2 regions of the Hoeflea sp. genome follow, and region 2 is predicted to be linked to the other one. Evidence: riboswitches for the same ligand, from Rfam matches in the RefSeq annotation. Region 2 holds a riboswitch; the other holds the start of a gene.
The links. Region 2 has a riboswitch for thiamine pyrophosphate ahead of thiM (hydroxyethylthiazole kinase). Riboswitches for the same ligand answer to the same signal wherever they lie in the genome.
Positions count from the first base shown of each region.

Region 1: it holds a riboswitch for thiamine pyrophosphate, as region 2 does, so the genes downstream of both, thiD (bifunctional hydroxymethylpyrimidine kinase/phosphomethylpyrimidine kinase) here and thiM (hydroxyethylthiazole kinase) in region 2, are expected to answer to the same signal.

Region 1 covers NZ_CFHWAF010000075.1:14,629-18,127, reverse strand. The annotation lists partial or broken gene AC5E6N_RS14980 (MG2 domain-containing protein) at 1-1,193, opposite strand, end outside; TPP riboswitch at 1,307-1,396, shown strand; gene thiD (bifunctional hydroxymethylpyrimidine kinase/phosphomethylpyrimidine kinase) at 1,392-2,210, shown strand; partial or broken gene AC5E6N_RS14970 (oxidoreductase) at 2,323-2,538, opposite strand; gene AC5E6N_RS14965 (oxidoreductase) at 2,535-3,499, opposite strand, start outside.
Region 2 covers NZ_CFHWAF010000021.1:26,218-29,716, forward strand. The annotation lists partial or broken gene AC5E6N_RS06215 (P-loop NTPase) at 181-264, shown strand; gene thiE (thiamine phosphate synthase) at 393-1,043, opposite strand; gene thiM (hydroxyethylthiazole kinase) at 1,034-1,816, opposite strand; TPP riboswitch at 1,858-1,946, opposite strand; gene tenA (thiaminase II) at 1,939-2,616, opposite strand; gene thiD (bifunctional hydroxymethylpyrimidine kinase/phosphomethylpyrimidine kinase) at 2,613-3,461, opposite strand; gene AC5E6N_RS06240 (aconitate hydratase) at 3,461-3,499, opposite strand, start outside.

The sequences.
Region 1 (3,499 bases), on a different contig from region 2:
TCGCCGATGCGATAGAGTTCAAGCTCCACCGCATCCGTATTGATGCTGACGACGGGAACGCCCTTGCGCCCGGCGCCCGGAAGCACAAAACGGTCGCCGTCGAAACGCACGCTCGGCGCGCGGTCGCGGACATAGGCGCTGATCGTCACCGGCGCTTCAAGGATCTCGCCGATTTCCGCCGGCAAGCCGGACCTCAGCGTCAACCGGTAGGTCTTGCCGTGATCGAGACCGCCGACGCAGATCTCCTGGCCCTTGGCGGTCACGTCGCGTCCCGCGCGCCCGTCCAGGCTCACATAGGACGCATAGTCGACGCCAGCCGGCATGAGCGGATCGGAAAACCGGACGCAAAGGCGCGCGGTGGCGCTGTCGGCATCGACCGTATGTTCAACGACACGAAAACCCTTTCTGGACCGAAGATCCTGAAAATCGGCCCGCACGCGCGGCGAATCCACCAGTGCAAGGCTCTCCTTGTAGGCCTCCAGCGCGGGCCGGAACTGCTGGCGCACTTCCAGCGCCCTGGCCAGAAGATCGAGCGCCTGCGCGCGCTGCGGGGCGTTGCGCGAAAGTTCATAGGCATTCAGCGCCGCCGAGGTCGCGGTGCGCTGCAGCGAATAATCGTTCCGGCTTCCGGCGTAGAGGGTGTTCAGCGCGGCATGGGAAAGGTTCAACCACAAATCGACATCGTCCGGATCGATGCTGATGGCAACGCCGAATGATTCGACTGCCGCAGCCGGATTGCCGTCCGCCAGTGCGTTCCGTCCGGCGGCCACCGCTGAGGCAAGGCCGATCTCGGAATAGCGGCGGGCAGTGAGTTCGGATCTTTTCTGAGCGGCCTCCGTGAAAAGGCCCCGACCGAGAAAGGAAAGGTCCGGCGGTGCGCCGATATCGGCTCCGTCCGGACCCGTGACAATCCTGCCCGCCACCGCGCCCTCAAACGGCTCGAGCAGGTTGAAATCGGATTTCAGGAAACACCATTATGCCCTGGTGTTGAAGGTAAAGGCGCGGCAATCCCCGTCGGAGAGGCAGATGGACTTGCATTCGTCCAGCGTGACGTCCTTCTCGGCCCGCAGATCGAACCCGTAATAGTCGGCATTGTCGACCGTCTCGATGCGGCGCGTTTCCGCCGCCAGCGCCGTTGACGCGGCAGCCAGGCCGGCAACAAGAACAGCAATGGTTCCAAGGGGCTTCAACATCTCATTCTCCCATCACGGATGCTGTGCAAGCAACGCAGGAAACTGCGAAAATTTCAAGACAGCGGGACAATAAAGCAGTGGTTGCTTGACATAGCGGCAATGCCGGGGTGGAGTGCGGGGAACCGGGGTGCCGAAAGGCTGAGATCAAACCCGTTGAACCTGATTCGGATAATGCCGGCGAAGGGAGTTGAGCCGCCCGTGACTGTTGCGAATATTCTGGCCATTGCCGGTTCCGACCCGTCCGGCGGCGCCGGCATCCAGGCCGATCTGAAGACCATCCAGGCAAACGGCGGTTACGGCATGGCCGTCATCACGGCGCTGACGGCCCAGAACACCAAGGGCGTCACCGGCATTCACGAGGTTCCGGCACAATTCGTCGAACGGCAGATCATGACCGTCGCCGAGGATGTCCGTATCGACGCGGTGAAGATCGGCATGCTGGCAAATGCCGAAATCATTCGCACGGTCGCCGGATGCCTGCGTCATCTCGAAGATGTGCCGGTGGTGCTCGATCCGGTCTGTGTCGCGACAAGCGGTGCGCGGCTGATCGCACCCGACGCCATCAACGCCCTGAAGACCGAGCTTGTGCCGATGGCCGATATTCTGACGCCGAATATTCCGGAGGCCGGTGAACTTCTGGGATGCAGCGCTCCGAAAAACCATCTCGATATGGCGGACGCCGCACAGCGGCTTCACACGCTCGGCCCGCGATCCGTCTTGCTGAAGGGCGGGCATCTGAAGGGACCCATGTGCCGCGATGTTCTGGCCGAGACGGGCAAACGCCCGTACTGGTTCGAGGACGAACGGATCGACACGCCAAACACCCACGGAACCGGCTGCACGCTTTCATCCGCGATCGCAACGCGTCTGCCCGGATGCGGGACCCTGTTTGAAGCGGTATGCACGGCAAGGGCCTATCTGCGCGGTGCCATCAGGCACGGCCACACACTGAGCGTCGGCCACGGCCATGGCCCGGTTTTTCACGGCTGGCTGCAGACCATGGGATCAAATATTTAGCCCGCGGCAAGCGCGCGAAGACGTTCGATCATATCATCGTCGACATCGATCCCGTCGCGACGGTTTTTTAACGAGAGCCGACTTGGACAGTCCCGGAATATGGACATTGTAATCCCCGTGTCAGTACCGCTGCCGCATGCACCGGAACCGGCTCGACCACGATCATCCCGGCCCCGCCGATCGCCCGCTCGCGATAATACTCGGTGTGCTGCGGCCCGGGATAGCCGTCCTGCGCCATATTGGTGGTATGCGCGCCGAAGACGACGCGGTTGCGCAACGTTTTGTGGCGCAGCTGCGCCGGCCTGAAGATATGCCGGAAGGCGCTCAAAGGTCCTTCACCAGCCGCAGGGCGTCGTAGATCGCGGCATGGGTGTTGCGGGCCGACACCGCATCGCCGATCCGGAAAAGCAGAAATGCGCCCTCGCCGTTGCGCTGCAAATCCTGCGGCCGCCCCTCGATCAGCGCGTCATAGTCGACGGCACCAAGGTTCGAACTCATCGATTTGAGTTCGAAATAGAGCTCATCCAGCGGCAGCGTGCCGTAGTTGAGCACCACCTGATCGTAGCGCGCTTCAAGCCTATGGTCGGAATAATCCGTTCCGATCAGGGCGGCCAGCTTGTTGCCGTCGCGCCGCACATCCAGCAGCCGGCGGGCCACCGTGAATGTCACATCCTTGTCCTGCAGGGCGCGCATATAGGGCACGAGGTTCATGCCCATGATGTCGGGAGCAAAGACGCGGTCGGGCGTCATGACTTCCACCTTCGATCCCGCGACGGCCGCGATTTCGGCAGCCTGAAGCCCCGGATGATCGCCGCTTTCGTCGTAAATCAGCACCGTGCCTGCGGGCTTGACGTCGCCGGAAATGATGTCCCAGCTCGTCACCACGTTTTCCTGCTCGTCCGACTGTTCGAAAAGCCGCGTGTTGGGCATGCCGCCGGTGGCGATGATCACGACGTCCGGGTCTTCCGCGGTGATGTCATCGGTCTGCGCCCAGCTGTTGAAATGAAACACCACGCCCCGCGCGGTGCACTGGCTCATGCGCCAGTCGATGATCGAGATCATCTCCCGCCGCCTTGGCGATTGCGCGGTCAGCCGGACCTGGCCGCCGGGGTCCGGCGCGGCTTCGAAAACGACCACGTCATGACCGCGCTCGGCGGCCACGCGGGCCGCTTCCAGTCCGCCCGGTCCGGCACCGACGATAACGATCTTTCGTTTCGTCTCGGCTTGCGCGATCTCGTGCGGCATGGTCAGTTCGCGGCCGGTTGCCGCATTGTGCATGCACAGCGCCT
Region 2 (3,499 bases):
CGGCGCTATGTTCTCGACCGATGAGTGGGGCGATTCCGGGAAAGCCGGTCCTATCCGGGCGGCGGTGTGGGTTTTACTTAAGGATGTCACTTCATCTAAAACTAGCTATCAGGCAACACAAATGGGGGTCAGCCCGCCGCCCATGGGCAGTTGCCTCAATCATCCGCCAGACCCGACGCGCTCCCGGGGATCGGTCACATCATCGCCATTGGCAGCGCCAAGGGAGGCGTGGGCAAATCTACCGTGGCGGTCAATCTGGCGCTGTACGGCGAGACAACAGACATCTTTCGGCATGGCGGCGGTGAACGCATGAGCCGCCAACTCGGCACGCCGTTTCCGGGCGCAATACCTCTCGATGCGGAAGTTGTCACCGCAGGAGACGAACCGATTAATCACCACCGGTCATGCAGGGACACCTCGGAGCAATCAAAAAATTCACGCGCGGCAGCAGCCGGATCGGGAACACCGCAAATGGCGGACGACACGGCCAAGCCATCCGCACCGGCCTGTAAAACCGACCGGGTGTGTCGTGCTTTAAGGCCGCCTATGGCGACGGTTGGCAGCGCCGACAGCGAACAAAGCGCCTTGAGGCCGACAAGTTCAATTGGAGGCGTGTGATCGGGTTTTGTATCGGTGGCGAAAACAGTGCCAATGCCGAGATAGTCCACCGCGTCGGTATCGACCGCTTTAACATGGGTCTCGGTCTCGCAAGACAAGCCAAGGAACCGATCTGGCCCAAGCCGCTGCCGCGCCTCGGCCACGTCCACATCGCCTTGCCCCACATGACACCCGTCTGCTTCTGATATCAAAGCCGCATCGATGTCATCATTGATGACCAATGGCACGCCGCTGCCGGCGAGAGCGGCTTTGAGAGCACGAGCCATATCAACAAGGCTGGCTGTTCTCGCTTCTTTATCGCGCAACTGGACCATTGTTACGCCACCAGCAACAGCAGCCTGAACCGTCGCGACCATGCCTTGCGTCGCGCAAAGGTCGGTATCTGTCACCAAATACAGACGCAGCTTGCTCCGTGTCAGTCGCATTTGATCCGTTCCTGGTCCATATCCTCCGGACGGACAGCCGCCAGCGCATCCAGGAAATGCACGGCGAAGCTACCCGGTCCACTTGCCTGTGCTTCGGCGCGCGCGCCTGCCTCGGCAAAATGGACGAGCGCAGCCAATGCGGCTTCGAATGGCGCCGCCACCGCGACATAGCCGCCCATCAGCGCGGTCAAAGAGCAGCCAAGCGCCGTAACCTTCGGCATGAAATCAGAACCGCCGGTTACACACGCATTGCGAACACCATCAGTTACAAAGTCCTCGGCCCCAGTTACCGCGACGACGCAGCTTGCCTGACGGGCCAAAGCCACGGCCGAGGACTGAGCAGAAGCAACGCTGTCCCCGGCGTCGACGCCCTTGCCCGCCTCCGACCCGCCCTCCAATGCGATGATCTCTGAGGCATTGCCCCGGATAATGGTTGGCGTCTTTGCCAAGAGGCTCTGCGCCGCCACGCGGCGGTATCGCGTTGCGAAATGGGCGACAGGGTCAAAAACCCAAGGTATTTGACTCTCATGCGCCGCATCTGCCGCACGCAACATCGCCGAAAGCCAGGGCTCCGAGAGGGTACCGATATTGATCGTTAGAGCACTGGCAACAGGAACGAAGTCAGCGACCTCTTGCTCGGCATGGATCATCGCCGGTGATGCGCCTGCCGCCAGAACGACATTGGCCGAGACATTCATGGCGACGAAGTTCGTGATGCAATGAACTAATGGCGCCGAGCGGCGCAGTTCAGCTAGGCAGGTATCGGGAGTCATTCGGCCTCCTTGGTGGGTAAGAAGGCCAAATAAAACCGATAGAATTCGATTTACCGCCTTCCTACGCCAGCATGATCTGGTTCAGGTTCAAAGGGTTCGTCTCAGCCCGAAGGCGCCCCTGGCTATGCTGTCGTCTCTACTGGCCAGTCCTCCATGCGGAATGCGCTGTCCCAGAACATCCACTCGTACTGGGTCGATTTCCTAAAGGCGCGTAACATCGCCTCCCGCCGGTTGTCCGTGCTCGCGGCCGCCGCCCGGTCCGTGATGGCAATGACGGCTTCCACCGCTTCGCCGAACCCGGCATCGGAATAGGTGTCGATCCACGCGTGGTACGGATTATCGGCTTCCGCCTCCTTGGCTATCTCATTGCCAACGTCCCAATAAATCCAGAAGCATGGCAGGATGGCAGCGACGAGTTCCTCGTAGCTCCCGACGTGAGCGACCGACAAAAGAAAATTCGTGTAGCCGTAACAAGTCGGGGACGGCTCTGCCGCAGCCGCTTCATGGGGATCGACACCGAACTTCTCGAAGAAGCCCCCATGCAGCGCCCGCTCAACGACGAGGGCTTCCTCGGACGCATGGGCGAAACGCTGCATCGCGTCAGGATCAGGGGCCTTCGCCGCGGCGATGGCCAGTGCTCGCGAATACTGCTCAAGATAGAGTGCGTCCTGGATCATGTAGAACTGGAATCGCTCCTGGGACAGTGTTCCATCCGCTAGTTGGCGGTTGAATGGAAGGCTGAGAATGCCCTCCCGCAGCAACGCGGATTCCATCCAGGCCCGCTGTGTAAACGAGTTCATTCGGTTTGACGCTCCTGTGCATGTTCCGGCCAAAGCGCATGGAAGTGATGCACCGGCCCATTGCCATGACCCACATCGAGCTGGCCGCTCTCTCGAATAGCGCCCGTGATGTAGCGCTTCGCTTCCTCAACGGCGTCTTCGACGGAATGGGATATTGGCAGTAGCGCCGCAATGGCGGCTGATAGCGTGCAACCCGTCCCATGCGTGTTCTTCGTCGCAATGCGACCGGCTTTCAGTTCAATGACGTCTTTGCCATTGAACAGCAGGTCGGAGCTGCCGGCCCCTTCCAGATGCCCTCCCTTCAGCAGAACATAGGAAGGTCCGAGTTCATGGAGCGCGCGCACGGCATCGTCCATGGCGTCGAGTGTTTTTGGCGCATCGCGCCCGAGCAGCACGCCGGCTTCCGGCAGATTGGGCGTGACGACGCTGGCAAGGGGCAAGAGCTCATCACGGATCTTTGCAATCGCCGCATCATCAAGCAGCCGATCGCCGCTCTTCGCCACCATCACGGGATCGAGGACAATGTTGGCGGCCTCATATCGTTGCAAGCGATCGACGATTGTGGCGGCGACATCGGCCTTGTGAACCATGCCAATTTTCAACGCATCGACGCGCACATCGGAGAAAACGCTATCGATCTGTGCAGCGACAAAATCTACGGGCACGGCATGGATGAAATCGACGCCTCGGGTGTTCTGCGCGACCAGCGCGGTGACGACGGACATGCCGTAAGCGCCAAGCGCGGAAAACGCTTTCAAGTCCGCCTGTATGCCGGCACCGCCGCTCGGATCGGTCCCGGCGATCGTCAACAGGTTCGGAACGGATGTTGAGCAGCTTCGCTTCATCACGCCGCCAACAATCTTCGGCGCCAGTTGATCAGGCC